4 regions of the Nonomuraea sp. NPDC049480 genome follow, and region 2 is predicted to be linked to each of the others. Evidence: riboswitches for the same ligand, from Rfam matches in the RefSeq annotation. Region 2 holds a riboswitch; each other region holds the start of a gene.

Region 1 (5,213 bases), on a different contig from region 2:
CTCTTCCGCGCGCACAACGACCCACCCCGAGCCGCACCCCGCAGGGCTGGGGGTGAGCGTCTTCGCGTGAGCATTTCATCGCGCCGGCCTGCCCGGCCCTGGCGCCGAGGAGCCGGTGGGGTGTGCGTTTGGGTGGAGCCGCCGGTATGGCGTGTCCCTCGGCGCCGGGCGGTGGTTGTGGCGGGCGTAGGCCTGTGGCCCCGAGCGCCGGGTGGGTGGCCGTCGTGCGCGTGTCGCGTGAATGACGGGCCTGCGCCCGCGCGTGTGCCGCCGTCCGCCGTGGCAACCACCTGACAGGGTCGGCGGCCGGGGCTCTGGACGCGCTACCGGGAGCGGCGGCGCGGCGGGACCCGGGCGGCGGTCGGTTCGGGGGTCGTGAGGGCGGCGAGGAAGGCGGAGACCGCTGGAGGGCGGTCTGTCGGGGGGAGGGCGGCGGCGAGGATGGTGCGGGAAGGGAGGGACGGGGACGGGCGGAGGAGGCGGATGTCGGGACGGGCGGCGGAGTAGCCGGCGATCGACGGGTACAGCATCACGCCCACACCGGCCGCCACCAGGCCTTGCCGGCCGTTCCAGTCGTCGCACACATGGCTGATCCGAGGCGTCCCTCCCAGGGCCGACGCCAACTGCGAGATGGGCCCCAGGCAGTCCGGGTGGGTGCCGTCGATCCACGGCTCCGCCGCCAGATCCCGGAGCCGCACCCGGCTCCCTTGGGCCAGCGGATGAGTGGCCGCCAGCGCGACCAGCAGCTCGTCCTCGTGCACCGGCGTCAGAACGACACCTGTCGCACCGGCCACGTCCCACGAGGTCAGCAAGGCGATGTCCGTATCGCCGTCCAGTACGGCCGCGCACGGGTCGTGCTCCCCGGACCGGACGGTGAGGGACAGCTCGACGCCCGGATGCCGGCCCGCGAACGACCGGAACCGCTCGGGCAGATAAGTGGTCGCGGCGCTCGGGAACGCCGACACCCTGACCCGGCCCGCCTCGGCCGTCGCGAAGGCCCGCATGCGTGTCTCGAACAGCCGCATTCCCCTGAGCACCTCGCCGGCCTGCTCCAGCGCCGCCCGCCCCGCGTCCGTCGGCCGGACCCCGCGCGGCAGCCGCTCGAACAGCCGCACCCCCGTCTGACGCTCCAGCGTGGCGATCTGCCGGGACACGGCGGGCTGCGTCATGGACAGTTCCTCGGCCGCGGCTGAGAACGAACCCAGCCTCCCGACCTCTGTCAGCACCTTCAGCGACCATAGATCAAGCATGCGTCGAGCTTATGGGTAACATGCCCAACCCGCAGTGGTGCGCATGGCTCGACGCCGTCATGCTCCATCTATGGACACGATGGACAACCACCAGGACACATGGCTGAGCGAGGTGCTCCCACAGGGGCCACGACGGGTGCTCGACGCCGGGTGCGGGCGCGGCGAGCTGGCCGCCGAGCTGATGAGACGGGGCCATGACGTCACCGCGATCGACATCTCTCAGGAGGCCGTCGAGGCGGCCCGGGCGGCCGGCGTCCCCGCGCTACGAGCCGACATCGCCTGCTATCCCGGCTACGACGATGGATCGTTGTTCGAGGTGATCGTCATGTCGCTCTCGTTGCATCACGTGCATCCGCTGGAGGCGGCGCTGGATCGAGTGTCCGCCCTGCTGGAAAAGGACGGGCTGCTGGTCGTGGACGAGTTCGCGTGGGACTGGGCCGACCGGGCCGCGGCCGTCTGGTTCTACGATACCGGATCGTTGCTGTCTGCCGCAGGCGTGGCGGACTTCCCGCCCGCCCTGGAGGGTCCCGGGGGCGACCCGGCCGAGCGGTGGCGCGCGGCGCACGTGGATCACACGCCGGCGGACGGCATGATCGCCGCCCTTGCCGAGCGGTTCGAGATCACGAGCTTGAGGCGAGAACCGTACTTGTGGCGATATATCGGCGGAAAGGTGACAAACGGCAGCATTGCGCTCCTCAATGACCTTTACCGCATCGAACGGGAACGGATCTCTGATGGAACGCTCCCATCGACGGGGTTCAGGGTGACGGCGCGCAAGGTGTGACAAAAGGGGCAATCGGGACCTTACAGAGGGGTGGTCCGGCAATTGTGAGCAGAGTCACATTTGCGTAACGGAACCTGGTGTTCCAGCAGGGGTTTCAAATCTGACAAGACCCCCTGTCTGATCTTTACAACCTGACTCGCCCTTTGCTGATTCTTGACGTTTCGGCGTAGCTTCTGGCCTCGCGGCGACAAGCCATGTCACCGCGAACCGACATCGGACCTCCGATGTGAGACAGATACAGATCCGCCGGTCGCCGCCGCGCATCCCCATTGAGAACACCTGAACAGGCGGCGGCCCGCCGAGTCCGTGCAGCCAGGAGGCACGGAGCCGGGGAACCAACGATCCCGTTCCCCCGGGATCAGGGGTGAATCGGCGCTCAACGCGCCGTAGGGCTACTTCCAGGCCCGAATCCGTCAGCTAACCCGGTAGGCATTCGTGGAAGTCCCAAGGAGACATCCTGTCTACCTCTCTGCACAACCCCCGCCTGTCCCGCCTTGCCCTGAGTGGTGTAGCGCTCACGATGACCGTGGCGGCCGGAGGTCTGATCCTCCATGCCCCAACGGCTGAGGCGGCAACGACGAGCGATTCGGCCAGGACCACCACGGCGAAGGCGGCCTCCACCGCCAAGTCCGCGAAGTCTGCCAAGGCCCTCAGGATCGCTCGGCAGCAATCGAAGGCCCGCAAGGCCGTGGCCGTGGCCAAGAGTCAAGTCGGTGACCCGTACCGTTACGGCGCCGAAGGTCCCGGCTCGTTCGACTGCTCCGGTCTGACCCAGTACTCCTGGAAGAAGGCCGGGGTGACGCTCCCTCGCGTGGCGGCCAGCCAGTTCGCCCGCATCAGGAACAAGGTCTCCTGGAGGAATCTCCAGCCAGGCGACCTGCTGTTCTTCAGAGGGCTCGGCCATGTGGGCATGTATGTCGGCAAGGGCAAGATGGTGCACTCGCCGAGTAGCGGCAAACGGGTGCAAGTCGTCAAGCTGAGCGGATGGCGCAAGTCGTCGTTCGTCGGCGCGGTCCGTCCCGGCATGTGACACTGCCCCGCCCGAGGAATCGGGCGGGGCGGTCCCATTTCCGGGGTCCTCCGGCGCGGCGGACTACGATCGGGCATCGTGTCCCAGCAGGTGAGCCGACGAGCCGTGGTGGCCGCTCTCCTGCTCCTCGTCCCCGCCAGCGCCCCCATCCCCGGATTTCCCCCTGAAGCGCGCGATCTGTGGCGCGAGGAAGCCGTCGTGGCCCGCGGAACGCGGTCCGTGGTCGTCGGCCGCCGGGCCTCCCCCGCCCTCGGCGACCTGGCGCGCCGCGCCGACACCGCCGGGCGCCGGGTCTCGGACGTCCTCCGCGTCCCCGTGCGACCGCTCGTCGTCGTCCCCGAGTCCGCCCGCGAGGCCGCCCGCCTGGCAGGGGTGGAACGGCTCGACGGGCTGGCCGCGGTGGCCGGCCGCGGCCGCGTGATCGTCGTCCCCGAGGTCTTCGCCCGGCTCAACTCCACGGGGAAGGACGTCGTGCTCGCGCACGAGCTCACCCACGTCGTGGCGGGCACCGACGGCCTGCCCATCTGGCTGTACGAGGGCTTCGCCGACTACGTCGGCTACCGGGACGCCGGCCTCCCCCTGCGGACCGCCGCCGCCGAACTGGCCGAAGAGGTGCACGCCGGGCGGCTCCCGAGCGAATTGCCCGGACCTGCGGCCTTCGCGGCGGACGGCCGGGACCCCGTACGGCTCGCACGGGCGTACCAGGAGGCCTGGCTGGCGTGTCGCTTCCTCGCTGACCGCTTCGGTGAGGAGACGCTGGTGAGGCTCTACCGTGATGCCCAGGCGGCCGGCGTCGATCGGGCGCTCGCCTCGCTGGGGCTCTCCGTGGGCACGCTGACGGCACGGTGGCGCGCGTACGTGCGAGACCAGCTCGCGTAAAAGGGGGAGGCGCATGAGCGAACGACAGGAAATCCGCAAGCCCGGGCCCGCGGCCGGGGATCCGGGCTCGAGCGACCCCGCCGGGGATCCGGACTCGAGCGACCCGGCCGAGGGCGGAGACGTGGCCCCAGGGGACGGCGCGAACGCCGGCGAGAGCCGGTTGCGGCGGCAGGCCGCGATCGTGCTCCTGGTGCTGGGGGCCGTGATCCTGGCCGTGGCCGCCTTCAGCACCCCGTGGCGGGTGATCGCCACCGGACCGCCGGACCCGGCCCGCGACTTCAGCGCCGCCGAGATCGCCAGGTCCCAGGCGTTCGACGCGGCCACCACCCTCCCGAGCTACCTCTCTCTGGCCCTCACGCTCATCATCGCGGGCCTCCTGGCGGCCACCCCGATCGGCGCCGAGGCGGTGGGATGGCTCAAGGGCCCCCGGTGGGTGCGGATGATCCTGGGCGTCCTCGTCATCACCGCGCTCACCGAGCTGATCCGGTGGCCGATCGGCATGTGGTTCGAGATGATCCTGCGCGACTACGGCCTGTCCACCCAGGACTGGGCGGCCTGGGCCGGCGACCGGCTCAAGGGCACGGGTGTGGAGGTGGTCCTGCTCTCCCTGATGCTGTTCGCGCTCGTCGCGCTGGCCCGCCGGGTCAAGCGCTGGTGGATCCCGGCCGCCGCGGGGGCGTTCACGCTGACGGTGGTGGCGTCGTTCGTGTATCCGGTGGTGTTCGAGCCGCTGTTCAACGACTTCACGTCCATGCCGCAGGGACCGCTGCGGACGAGCCTGCTGGCCATGGCCGAGCGGGACGGCGTGCCGGTCGAGGACGTGCTGGTCGCCGACGCCTCGCGCCGTACGACCGCGCTCAACGCGTACGTGTCCGGCTTCGGCGCCACGCGCCGCATCGTCGTCTACGACAACCTGCTCAAGGCCCCGCGGCCCGAGGTCGAGCTGGTGGTGGCGCACGAGCTGGGCCACGCGAAATACGACGACGTGCTCTACGGCACGCTCATCGGCGGTCTCGGCGCCGGTCTCGGCGCGGTCCTGCTGTTCCTGCTGTCCGGCCCGGTACGCCGCCGCGCCGGTGTCACCTCGATCGCCGACCCCCGCGCGGTCGGCGCGCTCATCGGCCTGATGGGCCTGGGATCGTTCCTCATGGGACCGGCCCAGAACCTGATCAGCCGCCACATCGAGGCCAGGGCCGACGTGCACGCGCTGGAGCTCACCAGGGACCCGGCCACGTTCGTGGCGATGCAGAAACGCCTGGCAGTTACCAAT
Region 2 (5,213 bases):
TGATCTCCGGCACCGCCGGCTTCGTGGCCTTCTACGCCGCCGGCCCCACCATCGTCCTCACAGTCCTGGCCGGGCCCGGCTCGAACGTCGGGCTCCTCCGGCTGGAGGGCAGGAAGACGGCGGCCGCGGTGGCCGCCGTCGCAGCACGCAAGCACTAACCATCCCCGACAGAAAGGGAGGAAGCATGGCGGGCATGGACGTCTCTCTCAAGGAGATGATGTCGATCGACGGCGCTATCGGAGCCGCGATCGTCGACCACGGCAGCGGCATGGCGCTGGGCGTTCTCGGCGGATCAAAGGATCTGGACCTGCAGGTCGCCGCCGCGGGGAACACCGAGGTGGTCAAGGCCAAGTTGCGCACGATGGACTCGCTGGGTCTCAAGGACGGCATCGAGGACATCCTGATCACGCTGGGCGGCCAGTACCACATCATCCGGCCGATCAGCGGGCGCGGCGGCAAGGGGCTGTTCCTCTATCTGGCGCTCGACCGCTCGCGCGCCAACCTGGCGATGGCCAGGCACCAGCTCCGCGGCATCGAGGAGAAGCTGGAGGTCTGACCGCCGGCGGAGGCGGCCGGGGGCCGCCTCCGTCTTCACGCGCTCGTGAGCTTGGTGATCTCGGTGACGATGTCGGACCAGACGGGGCGCGGCAGATCGTGGCCCATGCCGGGATAGGTGACGAGCCGGGCGCCGGGGACGGCCGCCGCTGTGGCATGGCCGCCCGCGACGGGGACGAGCAGGTCCGCCTCACCGTGCAGGACCAGCGTGGGCACGGCGACCCCGGCGAGCCGCTCCGTACGGTCGCCGGAGGCCATGATGGCGGCGAGCTGCCTGGACGTGCCCGCCGGGTCGAAGCACCGGTCGTACGCCAGGCCGGCCATCGTGGTGATCCGCTCGCGGTCCAGCTCGTAGCCGGGCGAGCCGATGACGGACCAGGTGCGCACCGCCTGGGCCTGCACACTCTCGCGGTCCGGAGGCGGGGCGGCCATCAGCACCGAGACCGCCGCCTCCGCCGGCGGGGCGACGTCGGGGCCGGGCGTCGACATGATCGAGGTCATGCTGAGCACACGTCCGGGGTGCCGGATGGCCAGCGTCTGGGCGATCATCCCGCCCATCGACGCGCCGGCCACGTGGGCGGCGGGCCAGCCGAGGGCGTCCATGAGGGCGGCCGCGTCGTCGGCCATGTCGTCGAGCAGGTACGGCGCGGGCGCCCCCGGTCCGGGGACGCCCGCGTCGTGGAAGTGCGTGGACAGGCCCGCGTCGCGGTTGTCGAACCGTACGACGTGGTGTCCCTGCTCGACGAGGAGCTCGCAGAACTCCTCGTCCCAGTGGATGAGCTGCGCGCCGAGCCCCATGATGAGGAGCAGGGGTCGTCCTGTGGGCGGGCCGAAGCTCTCGTAGGCGATGTCGATGCCGTTGGCGGTTACGCGGGTGGTCACGGAGACCAGAATGACATTCTGGTCTCCGATCGTAAAGTCAGCGTCTGATGAGCCTGCGGAAGCGCTCGCCGCCGAGCACCGCGCCGCCGCCGGCCATGGCCAGGACGCCCACGAGGAGGACGCTGCCCACGGCGCTGGACTCCTCGACCTCACCCTCCGGGGCGGCCTGTACGGGAGCCGCCTTCTGAGGCGGGGCCGCGACGGCCTTGCCGGGAGCCGCGGGCTGCTCCTCAGGCGTCTCTTCGGGCGTCTCTTCGGGCTTCTCCTCTGCCATGACCTGCGGGGGCTTGGCGGGATTGGTGTCCCTCTTGGCCCAGGCACGGGTGGAGAAGGCGACGGGGTGGTTCTTCTTGCCGACGCCGTCGCCCCACTTGGTGATGACGTAGTCGACCTCGATGTGACCCTGGCCGCCGACGCCGTCCACGCCGAGCGTGTCGGGGTTGAACCTGCCGCCGGTCAGCTCGGCGAAGGTCTTGGCGTCCAGGTCGAGCATGACGCCACGGCTGGAGGGCTCGCCGGGGCCGCGGTCGCCCACGAAGAAGGGCAGCTTCTTGCCCTCGTAGACCACGTAGCCCTCGGTCAGCAGCGGCCAGCTCGGGCTCGCGGCCATGCCCTTCTGCATGCGCTTGCCACTGGCCGGCAGGCCCGTGTCACCGGCGCGGCCGGAGGCGTCGTCCCAGAAGTAGGACGCCGTGGTAGAGCCCTTGAGGAGGATCTTCTCGTCGTTGTCGGAGTCGGCGTGGGCCGCCACGCAGGCAATGGTCAGCGCACCTACGGCGGATGCGGTGAACAGAGCGAAGGAACGCAGGCCAAAACGAGCAGACATAGAGCAGTGAGGTCCTTTGCGAGGGGACAGGGACACGCGCTCACGGAAAACTGGCGCAGCCGGGCAGAACGCCTGACATGGTGACTGCGCGGGGCGCGGAAAGAGCCTGAGGGAAAGGGCCGATCAGGAGGCGGCCGGCACTACTGCCCTGTCTGGGGGTACGACGCGGTGGTACATCATTGGGGGTGTCCTCTCCATCACGCCTACCGGGTTAGCTGACGGGTTCGGGCTTGGAGATGCCCTACCGGCGCGTGGCCGGATTCACCCCAACAAGGTGGGTCCCCGGTTCCCGATCGATCGGGATTCGGCTATGTAATTGGCCCACACTTTAACCAGGCTTTCCGGACATACGCAAACGATTCATCACGAATCGGACAGAAGATCTACCTAAGTGGGCAAAGAAAAGAGGGGGTACGGCAGGCCGTACCCCCTCCAACTACCAGCATCAGCCGCCGCTCTTGCGCCTGAACGATCTTTTACTCGCAGCCGGACCGTGCGCCCCCCCGTGGATCTTGGATGGGTCGCCGCCCCTGCCACCCTCGCCCGCGCCCGCATGCTGGTTGCGCTTGCGCTCCAGCGCCTCGCGGAACTTGCGCTTCATCTCGTCCTCGGGAGTTTCGCTGACTTCCGGCTCCGGTGTTTCCGCCATGAGGACCTCCATGGTGTTGGGGACACTGACAGCTTCGCATGACGCCGCGTACGACGCGAAACCGGCCTGGCCGAGACTCCCGGGGGTAAAGGGGAACCGTTACGTTCCTGGTGTTGCCTTGGGGCAGATCCGGAAACAGAAGCGGCATGATGGTCCACCCCCCGGTACGGCGATGATCCTCCTCGGTCACGACCTTGCGATGGATCTCGGAGCGGCCGGCACACGGATCTACGTCAAGCGCAAGGGAATCGTGCTCGACGAGCCGTCGGCCGTCGCGCGCGACGCCGTGACAGGCCGGGTCCTCGGGTATGGCGCGGAGGCGGTCCGCGACGGCTTCGGCGAGACGTGCTGGCCGATCAGCGGCGGCCTGCCGGCCGACGGCGAACTCACCCGGCGCCTGGTCCGGCATTTCCTGCGCAAGGTGCACCGGAACCCGTTCGCCAGGCCGCGCGTGGTCATGGCGCTGCCGGAGGACGCCACGCCGATCGACCGGGCGGCGCTGCGCGACATGGCGTTCGAGGCGGAGGCGCGGGGCATCCTGCTGGTCCCGCACGGGCTGGCCGCGGCGCTGGGCGCGGGTGTGCCGGTCAGGGACTGCGCCGGGCGGATGGTCATCGACATCGGGCGCGACGCGGCCAGGATCGCGGTGCTCTCGCGCGGGGCCGTGGTGGCGTCCGGCGCGGTTCCCTGCGGCGGCCACACCATGAGCCTGTCGATCGCCCGCCTCGTCGAACACGAGCACGGGCTGCTGATCGACGAGCGCGAGGCGGAGGCCGCCAAGCGGCGCGCGGGCACCGAGTGGAAGCCGCTGCAGCGGCAGGTGGTGGTGCGCGGCCGCGACGTGGAGTCCGGCCGGGAGCGGGCGGCGACGCTGCCGGTGCAGCTGATCTACGAGGCGACCCGGCAGCCGGTCGAGACGATCGTGCGGGCGGCGGTCGGGATCGTGGAGCGCTGCCCCGCGGAGCTGGCCGCCGACCTCGGGGAGCAGGGCGCGGTGCTGGTGGGGGGCGGCGCGCTGCTGCGCGGGCTGTGCCGGCGGCTGCGGGCGGCGCTGTGCATGCCGGTACAGCGGGCGGAGCGGCCCCTGGTGTCCGTGGCGCTCGGCCTGGGGCACTGCGTGGACGACCTGGGGCTGATCGCCAAGCTCAGAGCCGCCGCCAGATGAGCACCGGAAACGGTGTAGCATATGCGGTTTTTGCGCGATTTGCCCCGTAGCTACGGATCGCCTTAGGTATGGTCCCCTCGTGCGTATCCGCCGTTACGCTGCTTCCGCGATGCTCGCCTGCCTCGCGGCCTGTGCGGCGGCGTCCGAGTTACCCACGCTCGACGCGGCCACCAGTCGGCTCACCACGGACGCCGACCTCCTGATCGGCGCCTCCGGGTTGCGGATGCCGGCCACCGAACGGGTGAAGGACGACTCCTGCGTGCCGGGCGAGGTGCGGGGGTTCCTGCGGATCGAGAGCGAGCTCGTGGACGCGTCCGTGGGACTGCTGGAGAAGCTCCAGGCCATGGGGTACGACAAGGTCGTCGACGACCTGGACCTGCGGGACGACACCCAGGACGTGGCCGTGCTGCGGCACCCGGAGACGCGGCTGACATTCGAGCTGACCGTGGTGCACGGCGAGAAGCCCGGCGTCCGGATCGTCGGAAAGACGACCTGTTACGCGGACGGTGAATAGGGCGCGCGCCCAGGCACGCGCGCCCGTGGTCATGGGGTGGACAGAGCCTCCGTCGGGGAGAGGCGGGAGGCGCGGATGGCGGGGTAGAGCCCGGCCGTGGCGCCGATGACCAGCGTCGCCGCCAGACCGCCGGCCGTCGCCCAGGCCGGCACCACGGACGGCCAGCCGCTGTACAACGCGTACCCCATGGTGACGGCGGTGCCCAGGAGGACGCCGCCGCCTCCGCCCATCGCGGACAGGAGCAGCGACTCCGCCAGGAACTGGGTGCGGATCTGGCCGCGGGTCGCCCCCAGCGAACGGCGCAGGCCGATCTCCGCTCGGCGTTCCAGGACCGAGATGACCATCGTGTTGGCCACGCCGACGCCGCCCACGAGCAGGGCCACCGCGCCCACTCCCAGCAGGAGGTTGGCGAACGCCTGGCTGGTGGCCTGCTTGGCGGCCAGGGCGTCGGACGGGCGGGACACGTCCACCTCGTTCGGCGCCTCCGGGTTGGCGGTGCCGGCCAGGACCTGGCGTACCGCCTCCAGCTTGGCCTCCTCCGAGCGGGTGTAGAGCGTGGTCGGGTGCCCGTCGAAGCCGAGCCGTTCCTCGGCCGCCGGCCAGCCGATCATGACGCCGCTGT
Region 3 (5,213 bases), on a different contig from region 2:
CAGACCTCGTAGGCGTCGGCCGCAGGACATGAAGGTCAGGCCCGCCGGTAGCCGGGCAAGGACATCATGCTTCCGGTGAGCTCCAGTCTGTACGGCGAAGCCGTCGGCGTACGAGACGATCATCCGGTGCCCGGCCGGTCGGCCCCTCGGCGTTCCACGGCAGATGTCGTCCGCCTGCCTGCTGGGGGAGTGCCGCCAGGACTTCCGTTCCGATGGCCGAGGTGAGCCCGATCTCCACGCGGGCCCGCCGTGATCAGGGGGCCATCGTCCACAGCATGACCGACATGCTCGACGCCATCGCGAGATGCGCGGTGAACGCGGCGTCCGCCGAGGCGTCCGCCCCCGGCCTGCGGCGGTGGGTTCCGGCGCTCAGCGGAGCCGCCGCCCGGCCGGGGGACTGAGCCCTCGCCCAGAAGGACGCGGTCATGTACACCAGCAGGTCGACGACACCGTCCAGCATGATGAGCAGGCGGTGGATCACGCGGCCGGGCCGGCCGATTTTCCCGCCCGTCCCGGCGATCGATCGCCTCTCGCCCCGCAGCCACGTCCATATGGAGGCCGCCATGGACAGCAGGAAGTACAACGCCAGCGCGGCGAAGGCACCCGGCCAGAGGGAGCCGGCGCCCGCCGACGCGTGAGCGGACGTATGCGCGCCGGCCGCATGAGCCGCCATTCCCGGCGCCGGCCCCATGTGCGAACCCATGTCCATCGCGGGCATTCCGGCCATGGAGGGCAACCCGAGCGCGAGAGCGGCCCCGGCGGAAGAAGCAGGCGCGGCCATCAGCGCCATGATGACCATCACGCTGCTCGCGAGCACCTGATGGACCCAGTGGACTCCGTGCCGCCAGCCATGACGGAGGGCGTGACGCGTCGCGGCCGCCGTGCTCCCCAGCGCGGCGAGTGCGAACGCGGCGGCCCACCAAAGCCCGGACTGCCCGAACGAGCCGGCTGTCGCCGGCAGGCTCATCAAGGCCATGCCGATGGCCATGAGCAGCTCGATCCCGGCCGCGTACCGGCTCCAACCCCTGGCGGAGACCAGCCGGAGCGCGCTGAGGGCTCCTGCCACGACCGCCACCAGAGCCGTCAACCAGCCCATCGCCACCTCCGCGTCGGCGTTCTCCCCCGGGACGGGCCGCCGCGTCCTCCGAAATGTCCGAGATGTGGTGCGCTTCGCGCCGCACTGACAGACTCGGGCCGCGACCGTCCGCTCAAGTGAGTACTACGCACTGACGTAGGAGGTGGTTCAGAGGGAAGGGTCGGCGCTCCAGCGCTGGCGCCTGAGCCGCCAGTACTACTACCCGCAATCATAGAGACGATGGAGTGGCCGCCGGCGAGGGCTCCCCCGTCCGAATCCGCCATCGGCGCATCCGGGATCAGGTAAAGAATTGGATACGGAAACCCTTGCCCAGCAAGGGATTTCGTTGAGTTCTCCCCTGAATCACCGGAATCTGATTTGCACCGCTCTATGTGAATTACTTACCTTTGAGAGCTTGAGGCGCACGACCAGGTCCCTCTTGGGGATGTGCGCCCATCACCGAGACCGTGTTCTACCTGCGCCGGCAGCGTGCCCGCAGAGTAGCGCGGCCGCCGAATCCGCGAAAAGAGCGGAACCGGGAACCCAATTTCGCCGGGGTGAATCGGAATGCCCGCAGGGCCGCTTCCGTAGGGCACTTCCACGCCCGAACCCGTCAGCTAACCCGGTAGGCGGCATGGAAGCAAGGAGCAAACCCCAGCATGACCAAGACCGTACTTTCCCATGCCCTCACGCCCGCCAACGGCCTGCGCCTCCTCATGGGAGCGACCGTGGCCGCCGGCGCCCTGTTCACCGCAACGCCCGCCTTCGCCGCCGACCACCAGGGCGACCGCGCGACAGGTGTTCAGGCCGCCGCGAAGAAGCCCGCCCAGATCACGGCCGACACCGTCATCAAGATCGCGGAGTCCCAGGTGGGCGTGACCGAGAACGCGGCCGGCGGCGGGACACCCTTCCACGCCTGGTACATGGCCTCGCAGCGCGCCAAGGAAACCGTGGCCCGCGACGGCGGCAGCATCCAGGCCTACGCGAACGCGCCCTGGTGCGCCATGTTCGTCTCCTGGGTCGGCGAGAAGGCCGGCGCCAGGCCCACCGTGGGCTGGGACGCCTACACCATCACCTACGCCAAGTGGTTCGAGAAGAACGGCCACTGGGGCACCCAGGCCAAGCCCGGCGCCGTCGTCTACTTCTCCTGGGACGACAAGAGCATCGACAGCATCGACCACGTGGGCCTGGTCAAGAAGGACAACCAGGACGGCACCGTCACCACGATCGAAGGCAACACCGGCAACGGCAAGGTCGAGGAGCGCATCCGGCCCACGTCCCAGATCGTCGGCTACGGCTACCCGCAGTACAAGGCCTGACGAGCGCAGGACCCGAAGACGGCCTGGTGGATGCGACGTTCTCTGCCCGCCCAGGCCTCTCGCGCCGCACGTACTTCTGGATCTTCCCGGTGGAGGTCTTCGGCAGTTCCCCGAACTCCACCACCTTCGGCGCCTTGAACCGCGCCCGCCGCGCCCGCACGTGATCCATGATCTCCGCAACGGTGGCCGTGGCGCCGTCGGCCGGCATCGACAGCACCGTCGGCGCGCCTTCCAGGTGCGTGACCCCTCGGCCCGGATGGGACGGCGTGACCGCCCGCGGCTCCGCCCCCGCCGGCAGCGCCTCGTGCGGGTGTTGATCGCCACCAGCGGGCGGGGTCCTCACCCGATCATGATCGCCGCCGGCCGCCGTGACCACTCGGTGAACGCCTCGTCGCCGACCCAGGCCGTGTACCGGTCCATCCCCATGGCGGTGATGAGCACGCCGGTCTGGGTCTCCTGGGCCGTCAGCGCACGGACCTTGCGTGCCGCCGTCTCGGTGTCCAGCACCAGGTCGACCGCCAGCCGATGGGCGGGTGTCGTGATCGGGTAGCCGGAAGCGTAGATGCCCAGGCTCTTGCTCAGCTCGCTCCAGCGTGAGGCCCGCCGTTCGGCGACGGTGGCGTGCAGCAGCCGCGCCCCCGGCGGGGCGGAGAGTTCGAAGGCCGCGGTGGTCCAGGCCGACACCGTCTGGTGGTCCAGGTGGCCGGTGATGCCGTCCGGGCCGAAGGTCAGCACGGTGTCCGGGCGAACCCGTCCGATGACGTCGCACAGCCGCGCGATCGCCTCGGGCGCGGGAGCCGCCGCGGGTCGCGGTCACGCACACCACCCGCGATCCGTGGTCGCGAGCCATCGCCATCAGACCGCCCGACAGGTACGCCTCGTCGTCGGGGTGCGCCCAGACCCCGAGGACCGCCCCCAGCTCCGCGACATCGATCATGACCGTCCCTCGCCTTCCGCAGGCATCCGATCGTGGAAGGACGACCTCTCAGAGCGCTGTCACGACGCTGTCAGGCGCCCGTCAGACGACACCGCGGGAGCGCTGAGACGCCTGCGCGGCCGCTCCCTGCGCGGCCGCTCGCCACTCGGGCGCGAGCACGGACCAGATCTCTACGTCATGCCGCTCGCCCCGGTGCGGGTAGCTCTCCCGCAGCATCCCCTCCTTCGTCATCCCGAGCCGCCGGGCCACGGCGATGCTGCCCTCGTTCGCCGCCGAGACCCGCCACTCCACCCGATGGACGCCCCGCTCCTCGACGGCCCAATTGATGATCACGCGCGCGGCCCTGGTCACCAGCCCCTTGCCCACGGCCGACGGCTCCAGCCAGCAGCCCGCCTCGGCGGTGCCGTGCTCGACGTCCATCGTCCGGAAGAGCACTCCGCCGACCAGCTTGCCGTCCGCCCAGATGCCGTGGATCCGCCCGGTGTCGGCCGCGGCCTTCTCCGCGTACGACTGCAGGAACGAGCGGCTCGACTCCAGGTCCGTGACGTTGTCCGCGAGCGGGATGTACTGCCCGATGAACTCCCGCCCCCGGTCCATGTGCGCCAGGAACTCCCCGGCCCGCCACGGCTCCAGCGGACGCAACTCGGCACCGTCGTCCCCCAGGGATATCGCGTACATCCTTGCCCTCCACGGTCAGAACGGAAATTCAGTCGACGGCCACGGCGGCCGCTGCCACCATGGGCGTGATGTACCGAGCGTAGAAGCACCTCGATCACCGCAGGCGACGGGCCCGGAGCCACACCGGCCCGGCATGGCGGCCATCGCCCTGTCCACGCTGTTCGTCATCGGCAGCGCCCTTGGCGTGCGCTGCCTGCCACCGAACGAATGTGATCGAGGTGCGGGCGTCCAGGAACGCCCGGAAGAGGACTCTTCATGAAACTTCACGAGTACGCGCGGTACGACGCCGTAGGAATCCGGAATCTGATCAAGGCGGGCGAGGTCACCGCCGACGAGGTCGAGGCGGCGGCCCGGCAGGCACTGGCCGAGGCGAACGCACAGGTGAACGGCCTGGCGCTGCCGGTGTTCGAGCCGGCGCTCCACCACGCCGGCGACGGGCCGTTCGCCGGGGTCCCGTTCCTCATCAAGGACCACGGGCCGGTGGCCGAGGGCGTGCCGTTCTTCATCGGCAGCCGGAGCCTGCCGGGCATCGTCCCCCAGCATGACACCGACCTGATGACCCGCTTCCGTGCCGCGGGCCTGGCCACCCTGGGCCTGACCACCGCACCGGAGCTGTGCGTCAGTTTCTCCACCGAACCGGCCAGGTACGGGCCCACCCGTAACCCGTGGGACCTGGACCGGGGCGTGGGCGGTTCCAGCGGTGGCGCGGCCGCCCTGGTCGCCGCCGGGGCCGTGCCCGTCGCGCACGCCAGCGACGGAGCCGGCTCCATCCGGATCCCGGCTTCCTGCTGCGGGCTGGTCGGGCTCAAGCCGAGCCGGGGCCGCGTCCCCTGCGGACCGGACACGGGGGAGCCGATGCTCGGCATGGCGTACGAGTTCGCCCTGACGCGCACGGTCCGCGACGCCGCACATCTCCTGGACGCCGTCCAAGGACCCGGGGTCGGTGACAAGTACACCGCGCCGCCGCCGCGCCGCCCGTACGCCGGCGAGCTCGGGACCGATCCCGGGCGGCTGCGGGTGGCGGTGACCACCGATACTTGGTCGGGCACGACGGTCGACGGCCAGGTGGCCGCGGCGGCGGCCCGCGCCGGGCAGGTGCTGGAGGAGATGGGTCATGTCGTCTCCGCGGCGGGCCCGCACGTGGACTGGGACGACGTCATGCGGGCCTGGGTCGCCGAAGGCGTCGCGATCTCCTCCATGCTGC
Region 4 (5,213 bases), on a different contig from region 2:
AGAAGCACAAGCCGACGATGCTCACGACCGACCTGGCGCTGCGCGTCGACCCGACGTACCAGAAGATCTCCCTCCGCTTCCTGGAGAACCCCGACGAGCTCGCGTTGGCCTTCGCCAAGGCCTGGTACAAGCTGCTGCACCGCGACATGGGTCCGGTCAGCCGCTTCCTCGGGCCGTGGGTCGCCGAGCCCCAGCTGTGGCAGGACCCGGTGCCCGCCGTCGACCACGAACTCGTGGGTGACGCCGACGTCACTGCCCTCAAGGCGAAGGTCCTGGAGTCCGGCCTCACGACCGCTCAACTGGTCTCCACCGCCTGGGCCTCCGCCGCGAGCTTCCGGTCCACCGACAAGCGCGGCGGCGCCAACGGCGCCCGGCTCCGTCTCGAGCCGCAGCGCAGCTGGGAGGTCAACCAACCCGGGCAACTCACGACGGTCCTGGACACCCTTGAGAGCATCCGGCGCACGTTCAACGAGGCCGGCGGCGCGAAGATCTCGCTCGCCGACCTGATCGTGCTGGCCGGCTCGGCCGCCGTCGAGAAGGCAGCACGCGAGGCCGGCGTGGCGCTGACAGTGCCGTTCCGCCCGGGCCGCACCGACGCCACTCAGGAGCAGACCGACGTCGAGTCCTTCCTGGTCCTCGAGCCGAGGGCCGACGGGTTCCGCAACTACCTGCGTTCCGGCGAGAAGATCCAACCGGAGGTGCTGCTCGTCGATCGTGCCTACATGCTCAACCTCACCCCGCCCGAAATGACCGTCCTCATCGGCGGCCTGCGTTCCCTGGGAGCCAACTTCGGCGGTACCCAGCACGGCGTCCTCACCGACCGGCCCGGCGTGCTCACCAACGACTTCTTCACCAACCTGCTCTCCCCGGGCACCCGGTGGAGGGCATCGGAGTCCGAGGAGCACGTGTACGAGATCCGCGACGTGGCCACCGATGAGGTGAAGTGGACCGCCACCGCGGTCGACCTCGTCTTCGGCTCCAACTCCCAGCTGCGAGCCCTCGCGGAGGTCTACGCCGGCCAGGACGCCCGCGACAAGTTCGTGACCGACTTCGTCGCAGCCTGGACCAAGGTCATGGAACTCGACCGGTTCGACCTCGCCTGACCCGTCTCCACCCCGCGAGCCCGGTCGAGCAACCGTGATCGACCGGGCTCGTCCGCGCTTGGATCCTGCCATCAGCGGTCGCAGGGACAGTTCGGCCGCGATCTGGTTCAGGTGGTGCCGGACCGTCGGCCGCGCCCGACACACAGGACGACCTCGGCGGACGTCACCCCACAGGCCCGGCGACCAGCTCAAACGCCTTCTTCACGTGCGCGAACAGCTCACCAGCCGCTATTCGTCCCGTCTTCAGTGCATCGAGATGTGGACGTGGTCGAAGTGGTTCTCGGTGATGCTGCCGCGATTCGACATCCCGCGCCAGCCCGAGCCATGGTTGATGCGCTGCTTCCAGATCACGTACTTGACGCCGAGCTTGTCCATGTTCTTGATGGTCCATTCCGCGATCCTGTCCCCCAAGGCGAGGTTCACGCCGGTGGGCATCGAGCCCCCGGTGCTCATCATGAAGTCGCAGGCCCGGCCGAGCGGGTGCTCGCCGCCGGCGCCGGAGCGGAAGCAGCCCACCGCGAACGGCAGCGCGAAGTTCTTCCGCACCTGCTCGCGCATCAGCCGCGTACGGGGGGTGATGTTGTCGGGGCCGGAGGGCAGTTCGGGGGCCCAGCTGCCGTTGGAGGTGCGGCCCGTGCCGAACGGCACCAGGTCCTCGAGCTTCTCCTTGATGTCGTCGATGACGTCCTCGGCCTCTTCACGCTGCTCTGCCACCTCGGCCGCGTCCTCGCGGATCTCGGCGGCGAGCGCGACGGCCTCGTCGGCGGCCTTCTTCTTGTCGTCGCGGGCCTTCGCGACGCCCTGCACGAGCGCCTGCTGCTCGGCGGTGACCTGCTCGAGAATGGCCGCGCTTCCGCCGTTCTCGACCAGCAGGTAGCCGGGCACCGCGGCGGGGTCGCCGTTCTGGTAGCGCAGCCGGGCTATCTCCGCGACCCGCTGCTCGGTTTCGGCCAGCGTCCGCTCGGCGGTGGCCAGCCGCTCCTTGGCCGTCTTGGCCGCCTGCTGGGCCTCGGCCAGCTCGACGCGCTTGAGGTTGTACGTCTCGATGAGCTTGTCGACCTTGGTGTTGAGCTTCTTGAGCTGGGTGCGCAGCTCGGATTCCGACGGTTTCGGTGCGGCCGACGCCGCGGTCGCCGGAAAGAAGGCAAGGGCGGTGGCCGTGACGAGGCCGATGGCAAGTTTCGCGGGGGACGAAGCCGCCACGTATGTTGTTCCTCTCCCTCTGCCGGCCGGGTTAGCTGACGGGTTCGGGCATGGGAGCAGTCCCTACCACCGAAATGGATTCACCCCACGTGCGATGGGTCCCCGGCTCCCGGGCGACACGCCCGGGATTAGGCGTGCAACGGCTGTTACGGCCGCTGCATATGGGGATATTAGTGGTAGATCACGAGTAATGCGACCTTAACGTGCAATCCATTAGTGATCTACTCGTGATCGGAGCATGAGTGCGGCCTCCTCCGGCAGCACGTCGTTGACGAAGGCCCCCATCGCCGACTCCGACCCGGCCAGGTACTTCAGCTTCTCCGGCGCCCGCCGGATGCTGAACAACTCCAGGTGCAGGTAAGCCAGCTCGCGGTCCTGCCGCACGGGCGCCTGGTGCCAGGCCGCGATGTACGGCATCACGACCCCGAACAGCCCGTCGAAGGCCCGCAGCAGCGAGGTGTACAGCGGCGCGAACGCGGCCCGCTCCGCCTCCGTCAGGGCCGCCAGGTCGGGCACCTGCCGGTGCGGATAGACGTGCACCTCGAACGGCCAGCGCGCGGCGGCCGGCACGAAGGCCGTCCACAGCTCGTTCTGCGCCACCACCCGCGTGCCGGCGGCGCGCTCGGCGGCCAGCACGTCGGCGAACAGGTTCCCCGGGCCCTTGTGGCGGGAGGCGGCCCCGAGCTGGAGCTTCGTCCGCGGGGTCACGTAGGGGTAGGCGTAGATCTGCCCGTGCGGGTGCGCGAGCGTGATTCCGATCTCCGAGCCGCGGTTCTCGAAGCAGAACACCTGCTCCACGCCCTCGATCCCGGACAACTCGGCCGTTCGGTCGGCCCACGCCTCCATCACCAGCTCGACCTGGGCGTCGGAGAGCCGGGAGAACGAGGAGGAGTGCTCGGAGGTGAAGCAAACCACCTCGCACCGTCCCACGCCCGGACGAACCTCACTCAGCCCACCCACGGCCTCATAAGTCCCAAAATTTCCGGAAAAAGAGGGGAAGCGGTTCTCGAACACCACCACGTCGTAGTCGTGCGCCGGGATCTCCGTCGACCGCGATTCCGACGACGGGCACAGCGGGCACTCGGCCGCCGTGCCGGTCGGCTGGTGCGTCCGCGTCTGCCGATGCCCCGCCATCGCGACCCACTCCTCGGTCAGCGGGTCGTACCGCAGCTCGGAGGCCATCGGCCGGGGGTCGAGCAGTCGCCGGTCGATCGCGCTCCTGTCGGCGTCGTCCCGCCGGTCGAAGTAGATCAGCTCTCGGCCGTCGGCCAGGTGGGTGATGGTGCGCTTCACAACGAGCCCTCCGCGATGATCAGTTCTCCGGCCCTTTCGGCCAGCTCCGTACGTGCGTCCTCCGGCAGCCCCGCGTCGCTGATGACCACGTCGGCCTCGCTCAGCTCGGCGATGGTGCTGATGCCGATGGTGTTCCACTTGGTGTGGTCGGCCGGGACGACCAGGCGGTTGGCGGCCGCCACCAGCTCCCTGTCGGTCTCGGACTCGAGCAGGTTGGGCGTGGTGAAGCCGGCGCGGACGCTCATCCCGTGCACGCCGAGGAAGAGCGTGTCCACGTGCAGGCGACGGATCGCGGCGACGGCCACCGGGCCGACCAAGGCGTCCGACGGCGTGCGTACGCCGCCGGTCAGGACGACCGTGCGGTCAGCGCGCGGATTGCGGTGGAAGACGTCGGCGACGGGGATGGAGTTCGTGATCACGGTGAGCTCGGGCACGCCGATCAGCTGGTGCGCGAGTGCCCAGGTGGTGGTGCCCGCGGACAATGCCACGGCGGTCCCGGGGCGCACGAGTTGCGCCGCCCGCCGCGCGATGGTCTCTTTCTCCTGCTGCTGGCGGGCGGACTTGGCGGCGAAGCCCGGCTCCTCGGTCGATCCCGGGCCGACTGCGGTCGCGCCGCCGTGCACCTTCTCCAGCAGGCCGCGCTCGGCCAGCACCTCGAGGTCGCGGCGGATGGTCATGTCGGAGACGCCGAGCTCGCGCACGAGGTCGGCCACCCGGACGCCGCCGTTGCTGCGTACGCGTTCGAGGATCGTCTGCTGACGCTGCTGCGCGAGCACTCCCGCTCCTTCCAACAGATTCCACCAAATTATGACACGAATATGTTGGGGGAATGTTAGTTCAGAGGTACGACTTGCCTGGTCGGCAGGGGAGAGAGACTGTGAGGGATCATGCCGTAGCACCCGATGACCGGAGGCGAGCTTATGGCCAGACGCGCACGCAAGGGCAAGGCACGCAAGAAGAAGAAGGCGAACCACGGCAAACGCCCCACGGCACGCTGAAAGGAGGCCGCCCGCTTCGGGCGGCCTCTTTCACCCCGGCAGCTCGGCGAGGGCTTGCTCTCCCTTGCAGCGCCTCGGCGATGGTCTCGGCCGACGCGTGCGTGGGCTCGGGGGCGGGCACGATGCCCTCCGTCCTGGCGAAGCGGACGCCGGCCTCGAAGCACTATTTCTGGGAGCGGCTGACGGCTTCGAACAGGCCCAGGTCGTACATGTGCGACAGGAGCGGCGACATGCCGTGGTAGCGCAGCTGGACGAACCGCTCGCCGCTGACCTCCTGGGCGATCAACTCCATGGGGAAGAGCGGGGCCAGGTCGTCCGGCCCTATGGGCTGCCGGGTGCCGGAGTACAGCGGTGGTGGAGGCGGCGCGGGCAGGTCAGGAACGACGTTGTACCAGTTGCCGGGGATCATCGCCCCAGTCTGCCGCCCGTCGACGGCCCGTTCCAGAGCGTCTCAACGTGACAATCCATGGCGGCCAGAGTCAAGATCAACTCTCTGGCCGATCGCCGATGTCCAGCACGGCGAGCCGGCCCGGATGATCGGCCCTCACCACCACGTCCGCCGTCTCCTGGGGGCGGACCTCCCGCTCGTACCGCGCGTACGCGGGCAGCCGCCACC

Evidence for each region. A riboswitch is a leader RNA that binds a small molecule or an ion and turns the genes downstream of it on or off. The one in region 2 is predicted to bind cyclic di-AMP.
Region 1: linked by a shared signal. The riboswitch ahead of ACIBX3_RS17720 (C40 family peptidase) and the one ahead of ACIBX3_RS45750 (hypothetical protein) in region 2 are both predicted to bind cyclic di-AMP.
Region 3: linked by a shared signal. The riboswitch ahead of ACIBX3_RS38960 (CHAP domain-containing protein) and the one ahead of ACIBX3_RS45750 (hypothetical protein) in region 2 are both predicted to bind cyclic di-AMP.
Region 4: linked by a shared signal. The riboswitch ahead of ACIBX3_RS25440 (coiled-coil domain-containing protein) and the one ahead of ACIBX3_RS45750 (hypothetical protein) in region 2 are both predicted to bind cyclic di-AMP.

The regions. Positions count from the first base shown of each region.
Region 1 covers NZ_JBITMD010000005.1:353,640-358,852, forward strand. Annotated here, with positions in the region: gene ACIBX3_RS17710 (LysR family transcriptional regulator) at 324-1,250, opposite strand; gene ACIBX3_RS17715 (class I SAM-dependent methyltransferase) at 1,321-2,034, shown strand; cyclic di-AMP (ydaO/yuaA leader) riboswitch at 2,321-2,481, shown strand; gene ACIBX3_RS17720 (C40 family peptidase) at 2,555-3,064, shown strand; gene ACIBX3_RS17725 (hypothetical protein) at 3,143-3,943, shown strand; gene ACIBX3_RS17730 (M48 family metallopeptidase) at 3,957-5,213, shown strand, end outside.
Region 2 covers NZ_JBITMD010000024.1:27,070-32,282, reverse strand. Annotated here, with positions in the region: gene ACIBX3_RS45765 (roadblock/LC7 domain-containing protein) at 1-158, shown strand, start outside; gene ACIBX3_RS45760 (hypothetical protein) at 185-556, shown strand; gene ACIBX3_RS45755 (alpha/beta fold hydrolase) at 592-1,437, opposite strand; gene ACIBX3_RS45750 (hypothetical protein) at 1,475-2,263, opposite strand; cyclic di-AMP (ydaO/yuaA leader) riboswitch at 2,449-2,583, opposite strand; gene ACIBX3_RS45745 (DUF5302 domain-containing protein) at 2,709-2,912, opposite strand; gene ACIBX3_RS45740 (rod shape-determining protein) at 3,112-4,077, shown strand; gene ACIBX3_RS45735 (hypothetical protein) at 4,157-4,591, shown strand; gene ACIBX3_RS45730 (ABC transporter permease) at 4,621-5,213, opposite strand, start outside.
Region 3 covers NZ_JBITMD010000017.1:192,944-198,156, forward strand. Annotated here, with positions in the region: gene ACIBX3_RS38950 (carboxymuconolactone decarboxylase family protein) at 1-12, shown strand, start outside; gene ACIBX3_RS38955 (hypothetical protein) at 254-1,096, opposite strand; cyclic di-AMP (ydaO/yuaA leader) riboswitch at 1,576-1,722, shown strand; gene ACIBX3_RS38960 (CHAP domain-containing protein) at 1,735-2,394, shown strand; gene ACIBX3_RS38965 (hypothetical protein) at 2,734-3,129, opposite strand; partial or broken gene ACIBX3_RS38970 (PIG-L family deacetylase) at 3,182-3,331, opposite strand; gene ACIBX3_RS38975 (GNAT family N-acetyltransferase) at 3,413-4,009, opposite strand; gene ACIBX3_RS38980 (amidase) at 4,265-5,213, shown strand, end outside.
Region 4 covers NZ_JBITMD010000008.1:442,108-447,320, reverse strand. Annotated here, with positions in the region: gene katG (catalase/peroxidase HPI) at 1-1,103, shown strand, start outside; gene ACIBX3_RS25440 (coiled-coil domain-containing protein) at 1,347-2,306, opposite strand; cyclic di-AMP (ydaO/yuaA leader) riboswitch at 2,313-2,451, opposite strand; gene galT (galactose-1-phosphate uridylyltransferase) at 2,520-3,599, opposite strand; gene ACIBX3_RS25430 (DeoR/GlpR family DNA-binding transcription regulator) at 3,596-4,375, opposite strand; gene ACIBX3_RS25425 (50S ribosomal protein bL37) at 4,520-4,597, shown strand; gene ACIBX3_RS25420 (hypothetical protein) at 4,761-5,006, opposite strand; gene ACIBX3_RS25415 (uridine kinase) at 5,083-5,213, opposite strand, start outside.